Regions from separate parts of the Microbacterium sp. NPDC097977 genome, predicted to be linked through region 2. Evidence: predicted binding sites of a transcription regulator. Region 2 holds the regulator's gene; the other holds the start of a gene.
The links. Region 2 encodes LexA, which represses DNA repair genes until DNA is damaged. Its sites were predicted from a motif close to TCGAACANNTGTTCGA; they were not measured.

Region 1: the regulator LexA is predicted to act here: its motif matches at 2,754-2,769, upstream of ABTZ43_RS06935 (DUF222 domain-containing protein).

Annotation. Positions count from the first base shown of each region.
Region 1 covers NZ_JBEOUR010000020.1:31,789-38,698, reverse strand. Annotated here, with positions in the region: gene map (type I methionyl aminopeptidase) at 1-120, opposite strand, end outside; gene ABTZ43_RS06945 (helix-turn-helix domain-containing protein) at 192-482, shown strand; gene ABTZ43_RS06940 (SDR family NAD(P)-dependent oxidoreductase) at 484-1,242, shown strand; gene ABTZ43_RS06935 (DUF222 domain-containing protein) at 1,379-2,722, opposite strand; gene ABTZ43_RS06930 (ArsR/SmtB family transcription factor) at 3,218-3,523, opposite strand; gene ABTZ43_RS06925 (MFS transporter) at 3,636-4,862, shown strand; gene panB (3-methyl-2-oxobutanoate hydroxymethyltransferase) at 4,906-5,775, opposite strand; gene panC (pantoate--beta-alanine ligase) at 5,772-6,620, opposite strand; gene ABTZ43_RS06910 (DUF2520 domain-containing protein) at 6,617-6,910, opposite strand, start outside.
Region 2 covers NZ_JBEOUR010000031.1:23,599-33,699, reverse strand. Annotated here, with positions in the region: gene ABTZ43_RS09080 (DUF2510 domain-containing protein) at 1-614, opposite strand, end outside; gene ftsE (cell division ATP-binding protein FtsE) at 752-1,813, shown strand; gene ftsX (permease-like cell division protein FtsX) at 1,810-2,724, shown strand; gene smpB (SsrA-binding protein SmpB) at 2,811-3,287, shown strand; gene ABTZ43_RS09060 (S9 family peptidase) at 3,288-5,153, opposite strand; gene lexA (transcriptional repressor LexA) at 5,189-5,875, opposite strand; gene ABTZ43_RS09050 (LysM peptidoglycan-binding domain-containing protein) at 6,157-6,519, shown strand; gene ABTZ43_RS09045 (histidinol-phosphate transaminase) at 6,587-7,681, shown strand; gene hisB (imidazoleglycerol-phosphate dehydratase HisB) at 7,678-8,295, shown strand; gene hisH (imidazole glycerol phosphate synthase subunit HisH) at 8,292-8,933, shown strand; gene ABTZ43_RS09030 (AAA family ATPase) at 9,007-10,101, opposite strand, start outside.

The sequences.
Region 1 (6,910 bases), on a different contig from region 2:
GAGCTCGAGCAGGTTCACCCCCACGCGCGCCCGCACCTTCAGCGTCTGCAGGATGCGGCCGACCAGCGCGCCGGCATCCCGCGCGCGGTCCAGCTGGTCGCTGTCGAGGATCTCGATCATGGTGCTCTCCGATTCATGCGAATCCAATAACTATCCCGGTAATACTATCCCGGTATTAGAATCGGCACATGATGGTTCGGATGCCCCTCACTCCCGCCGAGGTCGAGCGCGGCGAGCGCTTGGGAGCCCTGCTGCGTCGCGCGCGCGGCGAGCGCTCGATGCTGAGCGTCGCCCTCGACGCCGGCGTGTCTCCCGAGACGCTGCGCAAGATCGAGTCGGGACGCGTGGCCACCCCGGCGTTCTCGACGATCGCGGCGATCGCGGGTGTGCTGCACCTGTCGCTCGACGCGGTGTGGGCCGAGGTGGAGCCCGCCGCGCCTGCCACCGTGCATGCCCCCGGTCACGCGCAGATCGCGTCCTGAGATGGCGAATGCGCTGATCACCGGCGGCTCCCGCGGTATCGGCCGGGCGATCGCGCAGGTGTTCGCGCGCCGCGGCGACCGTGTCGTGGTGCACTACGGACGCGATCGCGCCTCCGCGGAAGAGACCCTGACGTCGCTCGAGGGCTCGGGTCACGCCATCGTCGGTGGAGATCTCGGCACCCCGGCCGAGGCGCAGCGGGTGGTGATGGAGGCGATCGCCGCACTCGGCTCGCTCGACATCGTCGTGAACAACGCGGCCGTGGCCCCGAGTGCCGCGAACACGCACCGCGCCGACGCCGTGCCGTACGCGCAGTGGCAGCAGGCCTGGTCGGAGATGGTGGCCGTGAACCTGCTGGGCGCCTCGAACGTCACGCTGCTCGTGGCCCAGCACCTGATCGAACGCGGGAGCGGCGGATCGATCGTCAATGTCGGTTCGCGCGGCGCGTTCCGCGGCGAGGCCGACCACCCCGCATACGCCGCGACCAAGGCGGGGCTGCAGGCTTTCGGCCAGTCGATGGCGCTCACGCTCGCACCGCACGGCATCTCGGTGACCTCGGTCGCCCCGGGCATGGTCGCGACCGAGCGCCAGTCGGCCACGCTCACGGGGCCGGAGGGCGACGGCATCCGCGGTCAGAGTCCGTTCGGGCGCGTCGGCACGCCCGAGGAGATCGCGGATGCGGTCGCCTATCTCACCTCGCCCACCGCGGCATGGGCCTCGGGCACCGTACTCGACCTCAACGGGGCATCGTACTTCCGCTGAGCGCATCCGCACCACGCCGACACAGCAGGCCCGCACCGCTCTCCACAGCAGGCCCGCACCGCTCTCCACAGCACGCCCGCACCGCTCTCCACAGCACGCGCCGACACCACACGGCAACGGCGCGCCCGCGCGTCGCTCATGCCGCCACATCGAATCGCGCGCGGCCCCCGAGCCGAGGTCTGCACTCCGGGTCGACGTATCCGGGCGGAATGAACCACACCGTGCCCGCGACCCCTTTTCCGTCGATTCGGATCTCCCACCCGTTGTCGTGAATCCGATGGTGGCACGTCTCGCAGAGCAATACTCCGTTCGACAGATCGGTCGGACCGTGATCCCTGCTCCACCATCGGAGGTGATGCGCTTTTGTCATCTGCGGAGGAAGCCCGCACATCGCGCACCCTCCATCTCTCTCGACCAGTGCGAGGCGTTGCGCCCGAGTGAAGAGCCGCTTCTCTCGTCCCCAGTCCAGGATCTCGCTGCCACCGCCGAGCACACAGGGGATCACGCCACCGCTCGCAGCCATCCTCCTCGCCGCGCAGACGCCGATCTTCTGGTCGAAACCGTCGATGGTGGCGCAGCCCGTGCCGGCCTGCAGATCGTCGAGGGCGATGCGCACGACCACCGTGGCCCCGGCGAGAGGCATACTCTGCCCCTCGCATCCGAGAACGTGCGCACAGAACAGTGCGAGTGCGTCGACCTGGAGCATCGGCACCGTGCGGCGGTCGGCATCGGGTGCATCCGCGTCGGGAGCATCCCTGCGCGCTGCGAAAGCCGCGGTGACGTACCCGCGGATCGCGGCGACGATCGGCGCGGCGGTCTCGACGTCGATCCGCGCATCAAGATGCAGCATCCCGTCTCGCTCGAACATGGTCAGTGACCGACGACGTCGCATCTCCTCACCCTTCGGCTCCAGTCCGTCGGGGTCCAGCCATGCCTCGGCGCGAGTGACGAGCCGGCGGACATCGTCGAGGGAGAGTCCTGCGGCCTTGTCGGCCAGGATCCGCTCAGCCTCCGCGATGCGGTCGATTCCTGCCGCGATCCGGCAGCGCTCCAGAAGTGCGACGATCAGCCCGGCGGCCTGCACTCCGAGCCGACCGGCCGCGAGCGCCTCGCCGAGGGCGGGGTATCGAGCCGGCAGCCGAGAACCCCGCAGATCGGTGCGTGGGGCGGTCGCCTCGCCGACGGCGACGAGGCGCGTCGCTTCGACCCGGGACACTCCCGTCGTCGCCGCGATCATCGTCTCCGCGGAACGGAAACCCTGCTGCTTCGCGAGGCCGCCGGCGCCCAGCTCGCTGCGCGACTCCTGAGAGATGACTGCAGCGACGTCCGCATGGACGGCGTCGAGAAGCCGCCTCAGCTCACCCGTCGCGGAATGCACCGCGATCAGACGGTCGCGGGGCAGGCCCGCGGCATCGTCTGCGTCAGCCCACAATCCATCGAGGCGGGACATCGCCTCGTGGAGAGCGGACAACTTCGACATGCCTCGATTTTACCGCGCCAGATGCCTAGTTTCGAAGTTATGTTCTAGTGAATTCCGAGGTGCCAGCATGCGGGTTGCGCCCACGCACGCCGACATACCGCCAAGCAGCACGCACACGCCACACGCCACACGCCGCACGCCGCACGCCGCACGCCGCACGCCGCACGCCGCACGCCGCACGCCGACGATGCCACTCCGAGTCAACTCAGAGCAACGCCGCTACGCGGCTACACCTGCCCACGCAGGGCCACACCGCCACACCGCTCACGCCTCACAGCTCACAGCTCACAGCTCACAGCTCACAGCCCACAGCCCCCGCCACACAGCCACAGCCACAGCCACAGCTCACAGCTCACAGCTCACAGCTCACAGCTCACAGCCCACAGCCCACAGCCCACAGCCCACAGCCCACAGCCCACAGCCCACAGCCCACAGCCCACAGCCCCCAGCCCCATACCCATGCGCCACCCCCGGACCGGACCACCCCCGGCCGAGCTACCCCCGCAGCACCGATTCCAACAGTCCGGGGAACAGTGCATCCAGGTCATCGCGCCGCAGTGTCAGCATCCGCCGCCGACCATGCGGCTCGTTGCGAATAATGCCCGCCTCGCGCAGGACCTTCATGAAATGCGACTTGGTCGACTTGGGGAGATTCGGATCGGTGGCGTGGCAGGCGGCCATGTCGAGCGGTCCGTCGGCGAGCTGCCGGGTGATGGCCAGGCGCTCGGGGTCGCTGAGGGCGAAGAGTACGTCGGTGAGCTGGATCTCGGAGCGGTCCGGATGCGGGAGGTCGCCTGGCATGGTTCGAGAATAGTTGAACAATCGAGCGATGGCGAGTACGCTCCGATAGTTCGATGATTCTCGAACTCAATGATGTCGAGCACCAGACCCGATCCCACCGCGCGGAGCACCCATGACCACCACGTCACCGATCACCACGTCACCGATCACCACGACGACGAGCGCGGAGATCCGACGCCCCCGCTTCGGCTTCGTCCTGGCGATCGTGACCCAGGTCGCGATGATGATGGGGGCGAGCGCACCGTCGCCGTTCTATCCGGTGCTCGCGTCCGAGATCGGGTTCGACGCGATCGTCATCAGCGCCGTCTTCGCCGTGTACGCGATCGCTCTGCTGCTCGCGCTGCTGTCGGCGGGGTCGCTGTCGGACCACGTCGGGCGCCGCCCCGTCGCGATCGGCGGTCTGCTGCTGCTCGCCGTCAGCATGATCCTGTTCTGGCACGCCGATACGGTCGCCACACTCATGCTGGCCCGCATCCTCCAGGGCGCCGCCAGCGGCGTGCTCATCGCCGCTCTCTCGGCCGCTGCCCTGGACCTCGCCCCGGGCGGACGCTCTCGGGTCGCCGCCCTCTGGAATGCCCTCAGCCCCGGCATCGGAATCGCGCTCGGCGCGCTTCTCGCCGGCGTCGCCCTCGACGTGACCGGGCAGCCGCTGCTCGACGTGTTCGCCCCGTTGACCGTGGTGTACCTCGTGCTCGCGGCGCTGTTCGTCCTCGCCCCCGAGACCGCACCGCTGCGGCCCGGAGCATGGGGATCGCTGAGCTTCCGACTGTCGGTGCCTGCCGGCATCCGCGCCGACTTCTGGCGCGGGGCCCCCGCGGTCATCGCGGGGTGGGCGACGGGCGGACTCTTCCTCTCTCTCGGCGCGAACATCGTGCGCACCGAGCTCGGCGGAGAGGCGCACGTGTGGCAGGGTCTCGCCGTCGCGATGCTCGCCGGAGTCGGCGCGATCACCGCGTTCGTGCTGCGCACCCGCACTCCGCGCACCTCGGTCGTCTTCGGCACGGCGGCTCTGGCGACCGGCACCGCTCTGTCGCTCGTGGCGTTGAGCGTCGCGTCCCTGCCGTTCTACCTCGCCGCCACCGCGATCACCGGCATGGGCTTCGGCACCGCGTTCTCGGGGGTCGTCGCCTCGCTGGCTCCCCGCATCCCCGCGACCGATCGCGCCGACACGTTCGCCGTGATCTACGTGCTGGCGTACCTCGCCTTCGGCGTGCCCGCGGTCATCGCCGGCATGCTGGTCGGACTGTTCGGACTCGGCGTCGTGTGCGTCGGCTACGGGGTCGTCGTGATCGCACTCGCGGTCATCGCCCTGGTGCTGCGGCTGCGCCGTCGGGAGTAGTCCCCGCGCGGCTCCGGCACAGGCCACCTCACCACGGGCCACCTCACCGCAGGGCGAGCATCTCCTGCAGCCGCGCAGCCTCGGCTGCCGGCATGGCGTACTCGTGCGCGGATGCCGGATACGCCCCCGACCGCACCTCGTCGGCGTACGCCCGAACTCCCGCGACCGAGACACCGCGGACGTCGGCGTAGCGCTTGACGAACTTGGCGGCCCCGCCGGCGTGGATGCCGAGCAGGTCGTGGAAGACGAGCACCTGGCCGTCGGCGTCGGGCCCCGCTCCGATGCCGATCAGGGGAACGTGCAGAAGGGGCGCGAGCGCCGCGGTGACCGCCGACGGGACCGCTTCGATCACGAGCAGCGAGACCCCGGCGTCCTGCAGGGCGAGCGCATCGTCGATGACGGCGAGCGCGGCGTCGGCGGTGCGCCCCTGCGCGCGGTACCCACCGAGCGACGTCGCGGTCTGCGGGGTGAGCCCGACATGCCCCACGACGGGGATGCCGGCGTTCACGAGCGCCCGCGCCCGGTCGACCGTCGTGCCTCCGCGTTCGATCTTGATCAGGTCGGCCCCGGCCTCCTTGAGGAAACGCTGCGCGGTCGCGAGGGCGAGCTCGTCGGATGCCTCGTACGACCCGAAGGGCAGATCGCCGACGAGCAGCGGCGCCTCGAGCCCGCGACGCACGGCCTTGGTGAGCATCAGCATCTCGTCGACGGTGACGGGCACGGTGCTGTCGTAGCCGAGCACGGTCATGGCCGCAGAGTCGCCGACGAGCACCAGGTCGACCCCCGCCTCCTCGACGATCTGCGCGCTCGGGAAGTCGTAGGCCGTGACCATGACGAGCGGATCACCGGTATCTCTCTTCGTCCGCAGATCGTTCAGGGTCAGACGGGTGCGCGGGGCGGGGTGCGCGCTCATGGTGCGGTGCCTTTCAGCAGGTGGTTGTCGATGAGACGGGCGGCCCCGACGCGGGCGGCGACGAGCAGCAGCGCATCGCGGTCAGCTCGGGCGACGGGCTGCAGTGTCTCTGCATCCCGCAGTTCCAGGTATTCGACATCGATGCCCGCCTCAGCGAGCACGGCTGTCGCAGCGGGGAGGATGCCGTCGCGCTCCCCCGCCCGATGCGCGGCGTCGGCGGCGGCGAGCGCCCGGTTGAGGGCGGATGCCCGGACGCGGGCATCCGCATCGAGGTACACGTTGCGCGAACTCATCGCGAGTCCATCCGCTTCGCGGACGATCGGACGAGCGTCGATGCGCACGTCGAGATCGAGGTCGCGCACGAGCCGGCGCACGACGAGCACCTGCTGTGCATCCTTCTGCCCGAAGTAGGCGACATCGGGCCGCACGATGCCGAACAGCTTGGCGACGACCGTGGCGACGCCGTCGAAGTGGTGGGGTCCGCGGCTCGCACCGTCGAGGACCTCGGTGATGCCCGCGACATGGATGTTCGTCGCGAAGCCGTCGGGATAGATCTCGCTCGGAGTGGGCGCGAAGAGGATGTCGACGCCCTCCGCCTCGGCGAGGGCGGCGTCGCGGGTCTCGTCGCGCGGGTAGGTGCTGAGGTCCTCGTTCGCCGCGAACTGGGCGGGGTTGACGAACAGCGACACGACCACGAGGCCGTTCTGCTCTCGAGCCGCGCGCATCAGCGAGAGGTGGCCCTCGTGGAAGGCGCCCATCGTCGGGACGAGGCCGACGGTCTCTTCGGCCTCCTTGGCCTCGCGAACCGCGGCGCGGACCTCGGCGACCGTGCGGAGGATTCTCATGCGTGCGCCTCGTTCTCCGTCGCGGATCCGGGCGCTGCCACCGCGGATCCGGGCGCGGCCACCGCGGATCGGGGCACGGCCACGGCGGATCCGGGCGCGGCCACCACCGATCCGGGCGCGGTGCGAGCGATCGCGCGCGTCGATGCGGCGAGCGCATCGAAGAGCGGGGCGAGGTGAGCGGATGCCGCGCGCTGCCGCGCCACCGTCTCTTCGTCGCCGCGCGCGATGGGACCGGTCAGCGCGGCGGCGGCCCCGGAGACCGTCCAGTTGTCGACGGTCTGCCGCACGAG
Region 2 (10,101 bases):
GGGTGTCCGTAGGGCGACCCCGTGTCGCTCAGGGGAGTGGTGGCAGCGGTGGCGCCCGGAGCGGCGAAGCCCTGGTCCGGCCACTGGGGCGCGTTCTCACTCGGGGCCTCGACGCCGTTGTCGGCGGCGTTGTCGCTGGTGTCGGTGTCGGTAGCGGCGGCGTCGGTGGGCGGCCACGTCGCGGCCGGCTCGCCCGCGTCGGATCCGTACGCGGGGGATGCATACGCGGAGCCTGCATCGGCGGACGCGGAGCTGGCATCGGCAGAGCTAGCCGTGTCGGCGTCAGCGCCATCGTTCGGGGCCGGAGTGTTCCAGGACTGGCTCTCGACGGCGGCCACCGAGCCGATCGCGTCTGCGGTCTCGGCGGCGGCAGCATCATGCGGAGCCTCGTCGCGCGCGGCCGCAGCGGTCTCGACGGCTCCGGCGTCGGTACCGGTGACATCGGTACCGGTGACATCGCCACCGGTGACATCCGTTCCGGTCGTGTCGCTTCCGCTCGTGTCAGCGGCGGGCGCTTCGGCGGCCAGGGGAGCGAAGTGCTCGGTCCACTGCGTCCCGTCCCACCAGCGCTGTCGGCCGGATCCGTCGTCGTACCAGCCAGCAGGCGTCGTCATGGTTCCCCCTCGGAGTCGCGTCCACGCGGACGGCATGGATCAGCATCTTCATGTATAGCAGTGCCCGTCGACACTCCGGGGTCGAGCGGGGTGTCGCTCGCGGACTCGATGGACAGCGCGCTTAGGCTCGAAACGCCATGATTCGGTTCGAGAACGTCACGAAGCGCTATCGCGGGACCCTGCGTCCCGCGCTGTCCGAGGTCGACTTCGAAGTCCAACGCGGGGAGTTCGTCTTCCTCGTCGGAGCATCGGGTTCGGGCAAGTCCTCCTGTCTGCGGCTCATCCTGCGCGAAGACGTGCCGACGACCGGCCGCGTCGCCGTGCTCGGGCGCGATCTGAGATCGCTCGCCAACCGCAAGGTCCCCTACTTCCGCCGCCACATCGGATCCGTGTTCCAGGACTTCCGGCTGCTGCCGTCGAAGACCGTCTATCAGAACGTCGCGTTCACGCTCCAGGTGACCGGCTCCTCGAGAGGCTTCATCCAGCAGGCCGTGCCCGAGGCGCTCGCACTGGTGGGACTCGACGGCAAGCAGAAGCGGATGCCGCATGAGCTCTCCGGCGGTGAGCAGCAGCGCGTCGCGATCGCGAGGGCGCTCGTCAACCGCCCACAGGTGCTGCTCGCCGACGAGCCGACCGGAAACCTCGACCCCGCCACGTCGGTCGACATCATGCAGCTGCTCGCGCGTATCAACGCGGGAGGCACGACCGTGCTCATGGCCACGCACGAGGCGGCGTTCGTCGATCAGATGCAGCGCCGGGTCATCGAGCTCCGCGACGGAGTGATGGTCAGGGACGAGGTGCACGGCGGATACGGCGATACCTCGAACATCCCGCGGCTCGTGCCCGAGGAGGTGCGCGGGGCGGCAGCGGCTGCCGCACTCACCGCGGTGCAAGAGGTCCAGCGGCAGACGGCTGACCTCTCCGTCGTGCGTGCGGCCCTCAGCGAGGAGCTCAGCGCTCAGCGACGCGCCGCGGCGACGTCGTCGGACGCCGTGCCGAGCGCCTCGGAGACGCCCGAGGCCCAGGCCGCCCCCTCCGATGCGCCCGTACCGGAGGACACGACGCTCCAGGTGCCGGCCGCGGTGGGCTCGCGCACGCATCCGATCGTGCTGCCCGCCGTGGACGTCGCAGAACTCGGAGTCGCCGATCGCCTCGGCCTGTCCGACGACGGCGCAGATGAAGTGGGGCCGACCTCATGAGAATCGGACTGATCCTCGCCGAGGCCCTCGGTGGCCTTCGTCGCAACATCTCGATGGTGATCTCGGTGGTGCTCGTCACCTTCGTCTCGCTCACGTTCGTCGGCGCGGCGATCCTCATGCAGGGCCAGATCGGCACCATGCGGGGGTACTGGACGGAGCGGGCCCAGGTCGCGGTCTACATGTGCTCGGACATCTCCGAGAAGGACACCTGCGTCGACGGCGGGGCCTCCGAGGAGCAGGTCGACGCGGTGCGCGCGCAACTCGAGGGCGAAGCGCTGTCCCCGCTCATCAGCGAGGTGACGTTCGACTCGAAGGAAGACACCTACGCCAAGCTCGTGGATCAGCTCGGCGAGGACCAGGCCAGCGTCATCACGCCCGACCAGGCCTTCGAGGTCTTCTTCGTCACCATGAAAGACCCGGGGCAGTCGCAGGTGATCGCGGAGGCGTTCAACGGCGTCGCCGGTGTGGAGCAGGTGCAGGACCAGCTGCAGTACCTGGAGCCGCTGTTCTCGGCGCTCACGGTCGCCACCTACATCGCGGTGGGCATAGCCGTGCTCATGCTCATCGCGGCGATCCTGCTGATCGGCACGACCATCAGGCTGTCCGCCTATGCCAGACGCAAGGAGATCGGCATCATGCGCCTCGTGGGCGCGTCGAACCGGTTCATCCAGACACCGTTCGTGCTCGAGGGGGTGTTCGCCGCGTTCCTCGGCTCCGTCCTGGCCAGCGCCGCGGTGGTCGCCGGAGTGCACTTCGGCGTCAACGGCTACCTCCGCGGACGCGTGCCGTTCATCACGACCTGGATCGGGATGCAGGATGCCGCGGTCGTGGTCCCCGTGCTCATCGGCATCGGCGTGCTCCTGGCCGCGCTGTCGGCGGGATTCGCGATCCGCAGATGGCTGCGTACCTGAGCTCGCGGCCGGTATAGACTGACAGGCTGTCGTGTGCCCCGGACGGGGCTCGAGAACCACTGCACGGCACGGATCAGGAGAGAATCATGCCCAGGGAACGCGGGGAGAAGGTCATCGCGACCAATCGTCGCGCACGTCACGACTACGCGATCGAGAAGTCGTACGAGGCGGGGATGGTGCTCACCGGCACCGAGGTCAAGTCGCTGCGTCAGGGACGCGCGAACCTGAGCGACGGCTACGCCTTCGTGAAGGGCAACGAGGTCTTCCTCGACGCCGTGCACATTCCGGAGTACTCGCAGGGGCACTGGACGAACCACGCGTCGAAGCGCGTGCGCAAGCTGCTGCTGCACCGCGAGGAGATCGCGAAGCTCGCCCATGCCGTCTCGGCCGGCGGCTACACGCTGATCCCGCTCAAGCTCTACTTCTCGGACGGACGCGCCAAGGTCGAGATCGCTCTCGCGAAGGGCAAGCGCGAGTACGACAAGCGTCAGACCCTGCGCGAGCGCCAGGACACCCGCGAGGCCGACCGGGCCATGCGGCTGCGCAACCGCGTCGGGGAATGATCAGTCCGCGGCACTGAACCCGAACACGCGCCCGAGGAAGCGCAGTTCGCGCTCGAGTGCGTCGACGATCGTCTCGGACGAGCGGAACCCGTGCCCCTCGCCCGGGTACAGCACGTACTCGTGGTCGACGCCGCGCTCCGCCAGTGCGTCGCGGATGGCCTCGGACTGGGCGGGTGGGACGACGCGGTCGTCTGCCCCCTGCATGAGGAGCACCGGCACGTCGATGCGATCGGCGTGGGTCAGGGGAGACCTCTCGATGTAGAGGTCCTCCGCCTCGGGCAGCGGTCCGACGAGCCCCTCGATGTACGGGGCCTCGAAGTCGTGCGAGTGGGCGCTGAGCATCCGCAGATCGGTCACCCCGTAGCGGCTGATGCCTGCGGCGAAGGTTCCCCCGCGCACGAGCGCCGAGAGCACCGTCCACCCTCCGGCGGAGCTCCCGCGGATCGCGATGCGCGCGGGATCGGCGAGACCCGCATCAGCCAGTCCTCGCGCCGCGGCGATCACGTCGTCGACGTCGACGACGCCCCATCCGCCGTCGAGACGCTCGCGGTAGGCGCGCCCGTAGCCGCTCGATCCGCCGTAGTTCACGTCGAGCACGCCGATCCCGCGGCTCGTGTAGAACGCGATCGCCGAGGACGCAGCTCCCGTCACGTGCGCGGTGGGTCCGCCGTGCACGAGGACGAGATAGGGAGGCAGCTCGCCTTCGGGAGCCGAGACGTCGGGGTGGGAGGGCGGATAGGCGAAGGCGTGCACGGCGCCATGCGCGCCGTCGACCACTATCTGAGATGCCGGCGGCATCCAGGCGCGATCGACAGGCAGGCCGCCCGCGACGGTCGTCACGACGCCGCTGTCCACATCGACGCACCAGACACCGGATGCGGCACGGGAGCTGTCGCCGGTGAGCAGCACACGCGAGCCGCTGACGTCGTCGACGCTGACATGGCCGTCCGCGGGGATGTCCAGGCGCCGCATCCGTCCGTCGTGTTCGACAACGACCACCTCGTCGCGTCCGTCCGTGCGCACGAGCACGATGCGCCCGTCGTCCAACGGCTGATACCAGCGGTTGCCCAGTACCCAGAGGCCGTAGCCCGTGTCGGCGTCGTCCCCCGCGTCGCCGACGGGGACGGGAGCGCCCTCGGGGTCGAGGTGATGCAGGCGCTGACGGTGCAGGGCCCAGCGACCGCTGGGGTCGTCCGCGTACACGAGGGCGTCGTCACCGCCCCACTCCGGCTGCAGCGCGGCCAGGGTCGGAAGCGTCGTGCGTCGTGTTCCGTCGGACACGACGAGCGACGCCTGCTGCCACGGCATCCGCTGACCGGACCATTCGACCCATGCGAGGCGCGTGCCGTCGGGGGAGAGCGCGGGATGCGCGTGGAACGAGGGCCCCTCCGTGATGATCGAGAGTCTCGATGCGTCCTCCGCAGCAGACCCGTCGGTCGGGATCTCGATGATCGCCCGGCGGTGAGGTTCGGATGACAGGTCCTCGCGCACCGCGAACAGCCGCCCCTGCTGCACACGAAGGCCGCCGTGGGCGGGGCCCTGCGGGGTGAGTGGCGCAGGGGCGTCGCCCGGACTCATCCGGTGCACGCGCTGCGTGTCGGCGTCGACGAAGTACAGCGTGCCCGAGGAGTCGGCGGTCCAGGCGCCGCCGCCGTATTCGTGCACGCGGGATCGGGCGCTCCACGGTGCCGGCAGGATCTCTGCGCCTGTGGTGCTGCGCACGGTGCGTCGACCACCCTGGGCGGGGACGCTCTCGCCCCACCAGATCTCGTCGCCGACGAACACGGCGCCGTCGAATCGTGGCGAGGACGCCGCGACGGCCGACGGGGAGAAGGGCGATGGCCAGGTACCGAACGGCGACGACATGGGACGAGCCTACGGCGCGTCCGGGGAGGCCGTCGTCACACGGCGCGGAGCACGGCGACGACCTTGCCGAGCACGACCGACTCGTCGCCGAGGATCGGCTCGAAGGCGGAGTTGCGGGGCAGCAGCCACGTGTGGCCGTCGCGGCGGCGCAGCACCTTGACGGTGGCCTCGCCGTCGAGCATGGCGGCGACGATCTCGCCGTTCTCGGCGCTGTTCTGCGATCGGATGACCACCCAGTCCCCGTCGCAGATGGCGGCGTCGATCATCGATTCGCCCGAGACCTTGAGCATGAACAGATCGCCCTTGCCCACGAGCTGACGGGGCAGGGGGAAGATCTCTTCGACCTGCTGGTCGGCGGTGATCGGGACACCCGCGGCGATCCGCCCCACGAGCGGCACGAGTGCGGCGTCGCCGACGGGTGTGGCGACGTCATCCGGATTCTCGGCACTCGAACCCGGGAGGTCGATGAGGACCTCCATGGCGCGTGTCTTGCCGGGGTCGCGGCGGAGGTAGCCGCTGAGCTCGAGCTGGCCGAGCTGGTGCGTGACGCTCGAGAGCGACTTCAGCCCGACGGCGTCACCGATCTCCCGCATGCTCGGCGGGTAGCCGTAGCGGCTGATCGATGTCTGGATGACCTCGAGGATCGCCATCTGCTTCGGGCTCAGGCTCTTCCGGCGACGCGTGCGGGGGGCGTCGGACTCGGGGGCGGCGATGTCGCTCATGGTGCTCCTCAGGTGTGCGATCCGGCGTCTCAGTTCGAATGTCGGAGGCCCGTGGTGGGGTGTTCGTATCGAAACCGTATCCGAGAATCACCTCGATCTGGAAGATCTGTTCGAGCGTGTCGAGGTATTCACGGCTTGGTTTTTCGAAGAACGCTTGACAGATGTTCGAATTCGAAGATAACTTCGGAACGTAGCTTCGCATTCACGGCTCCCGGCCGAGACGCGAATGCGAACGCTACGCCAACTTCACCGCTCACGCGGTAGATGCAGAGGAGTACGACATGAGCACCATCACCTTCAGCAACGCAGCCATCGTCTCGCCCCGTTCGGCGACGAAGCTCCGGCTGACGGCACGTGGCCGCCGGGTCGTGCTCGCCCTGGCCGCAGTGCCGCTCGCAGTGGGCATCGGATTCGCCGCATTGAGCGGCGGCAGCGCGATGGCCTCGGGCGAGCAGGTCGCCACCGCGTCCTTCGCCTCGGTCACCGTGATGCCGGGAGACACCCTCTGGTCGATCGCCGAGTCGGTGGCACCCGGTGCCGACCCACGCGAGGTCATCGGCGACATCACCCGCCTGAACGCCCTCCGCGGCGGGGCGCTGCAGATCGGCCAGGAGCTGGCGATCCCCGCACAGTACTCGGAGTGAATCGCCGCGGCCCCTCGGTCGCTCATTCACCGTCACCTCGGAGTGAAGCGGTCGTGCGCCGCCTACCATGGGAAGGGTGACTGCATCACTCGACGACCTCCCGCTCCGTGACGATCTCCGAGGGCTCACGCCCTACGGTGCCCCGCAGGCTCCGCTGCCGGTGGCGCTGAACGTGAACGAGAACACGCATCCGATTCCCGACCTCGTGGCGAGCGACATCCTCGACGACATCGCGGTCGCGCTCCGTGACGTCAACCGATACCCGGACCGCGAGTTCACCACACTGCGCGACGGCTTCGCGGACTACCTCGGTCACGGCCTGCAGGCTGAGCAGATCTGGGCCGGAAACGGATCGAACGAAGTGCTGCAGCACATCCTGCAGGCCTTCGGGGGGCCCGGCCGCACGGCGTTCAGCTTCGCGCCGACCTACTCGATGTACCCGCTGATCGCGCAGGGGACCGGTGCCCGCTGGATCGCGGGGACCCGCCAGCCCGACTACACGATCACCCCCGAGGAGGCGGCAGCCCAGGTGGCCGACGCCGACCCGGATGTGATCCTGCTGTGCTCGCCGAACAACCCGACCGGCACCCCGCTCGGGCTCGATGTGATCGAGGCGGTGTATGAGGCGTCCCGGGGCGTCGTGGTGGTCGACGAGGCGTACCAGGAATTCGCCCCACGAGAGGCTCCCTCCGCGCTGACGCTGCTCGAGGGGCGCCCTCGTCTGGCGGTCTCGCGCACCATGAGCAAGGCCTTCGCGTTCGCGGGTGCCCGCGTCGGATATCTCGCCGCCGACCCCGCGTTCATCGATGCGCTGCGGCTCGTGCGCCTTCCGTATCACCTGAGCGCCCTGACGCAGGCCGCTGCCGTCGCGGCATTGCGCAACTCCGAAGTGATGCTCGGCATGGTCGCCGAGATCGTCGAGCAGCGCGACCGCATCTCGGCGACGCTCGAAGCGCTCGGCTACACGCCCCATGAGTCCTGGTCGAACTTCGTCCTGTTCGGCGGCGTCGCGGATCCACACAGGGTGTGGCAGCAGCTGTACGACCGCGGCGTGCTCGTGCGCGATGTCGGCATCCCCGGACACCTGCGTGTCACCGCGGGAACAGAGGCCGAGACCACGGCATTCCTCGATGCCCTCGCCTCGATAGGATCGGACTCATGAGCACCCCTGCCCCGACACCCCGCACCGCGACGCGCGTGCGCAGCACGTCGGAGTCCACCGTCGAGCTCGAGCTGAACCTCGACGGCACCGGATCCAGCCGCATCGACACCTCGGTGCCGTTCTTCGACCACATGCTGACGGCGTTCGCGAAGCACTCGCTCACCGACCTCACGGTCCGCGCCTCCGGTGACACCCAGATCGACGCCCACCACACGGTCGAAGACATCTCGATCGTGCTCGGACAGGCCATCCGCGAAGCTCTCGGCGACAAGTCGGGGATCTCGCGATACGGAGACGCCCTCGTTCCGCTCGATGAGGCTCTCGCCCAGGCTGTGGTCGACATCTCCGGGCGTCCGTACCTCGTGCACACCGGCGAGCCTGTCGGGTTCGAGCACCACCTCATCGGGGGCCACTTCACCGGCTCGCTCGTGCGGCACACGTTCGAGGCGATCGCGTTCAACGCCGGACTGACCGTGCACGTGCGAGTCCTCGGCGGCCGCGACCCGCATCACATCGCCGAGGCCGAGTACAAGGCGTTCGCTCGGGCCTTCCGCCAGGCCAAGGCCCTCGACCCCCTGGTCGACGGGGTGCCGTCGACCAAGGGAGCGCTGTGAGCGGCGCGCCCAGGGTCGCCGTCTTCGACTACGAATCAGGCAACGTCCATTCTGCGGTGAAGGCTCTCGTCGCCGCGGGCGCCGATGCCGTCCTCACGCGCGATCGCAAGGAGGCGACCGAGGCCGACGGTCTGCTCGTCCCCGGCGTGGGGGCGTTCCAGGCCGTCCGTGAGGCGCTCCACGCCCACGGCGGCGATGAGATCATCGATCGGCGTCTGGCCGGCGGACGCCCGGTGCTCGGCATCTGCGTCGGGATGCAGGTGCTCTTCGCTCACGGCGTCGAGCGTGGACACGATGCGGAGGGGCTCGGCGAATGGCCGGGAGCGGTCACCGAGCTCAACGCGCCGGTGCTGCCGCACATGGGATGGAACACGGTCGAGCCCGGCGCCGACTCGGTGCTGTTCCGGGGCATCGAGCAGGAGCGCTTCTACTTCGTGCACTCCTACGCCGCTCAGTCCTGGGAGCTCGACGTGATCCCGCCGTTCCCGCAGCCGGTTCTCACCTGGTCGACGTACGGCGATCCGTTCCTCGCGGCTGTGGAGAACGGCCCGCTCTCCGCGACGCAGTTCCACCCGGAGAAGTCCGGCGAGGCGGGGATCCAGCTGCTCCGCAACTGGGTCGGCAGCCTGCGCGGCTGAGTCGTCCCGCGCTCGACATCCGCCTGTCGCGAGTGTCGCAGAATAGGCGAAGGTCTCGCGTGTCGTGCGTGACTCAGAAGCCTCGCGCGACCGCGGCCGCGGCGGAGAGCCAGGCGCGCTGAGTGGGTGCAGCCAGCGCACGGAGCCGCAGGTGCCCGTCGACCATCTCGCGGTCGAACGGGATGTCGACGACCTCTCGCGCGAGCGAACGGTAGCCGGCGACGACCTCGGAGACGTCCGCAGCGGATGCTTTCGGGTCCGCTTGGCTGACGACGACGACGGACTCGCGCGCGAGCCGGGCCGAGCGTTCGTCGCGGTCCTCCAGGGCTTCGAGCAGGAGCGCGCCGGCCTCGGCGTGGTCGTCCCGAGTGGTGGTGGCGACGACGATCTGGTCGGCGAGATCGATCATCCGCAACCACATCGGGTCGGATTCGTCGTTGCCGGAGTCGATGATGATCAGGCGGTAGAATTTCGCGGCGACCGCATGGATGGCATCGACGTCGGTGGGGCTCAGCCGATTCTCGTGCGCGAGGCGGATCGGCTTCGACCGGAGCACATCGTACTTCTCCTGCGGCTGGTGGTGCACGAAGTGCGCCAGGTCGGCGGACTGCCCCTGTGCGCCGAGCAGCCGCTGCGTCTGCGGCAGCAGTTCGAGCAGGGTCCTGTCGTGCGCGCCGGTCTCGGTGCGCCAGCCGAGCGTGCCGCGGGTCTGGTTGTTGTCCCAGGCGAGCACTCCCGCACCGCCGTACTGGGCGAAGACCGCCGAGAGCAGGACCGTGGCGGGGGTCTTGCCCGCACCGCCCTTGCCATTGACGATCGCGACGGTGCGAGGACCGGGCCAATGCCGACTGACGGCATGCTCGTCATCACGCACCGCGCGTTCGCGCGAATCGGGGCCCAGCGAGAAGCCCACGCGGTTCAGGAGGCCCCGCGCACCCCGACGGGCGGGTTCCTCGCGTCGCTCGTCCTGCAGGAAGGAACGGCGCTCGACACCCTGCTCGCGCTGCTGGCGTCTCGATGAGGAGGACGCGTGCGGTGCGGCCGCGGAATCGGCGGGCGCGGCGCGGGGCGCCGGGGGTGCGGGCGGCGCGACGATGTCGTCCCGGGACGGGATCCTCGCGGGGGCGGGGGCGGGTGCCGGTGTCGGTGCCTCTCGCTGCGCCTGTGC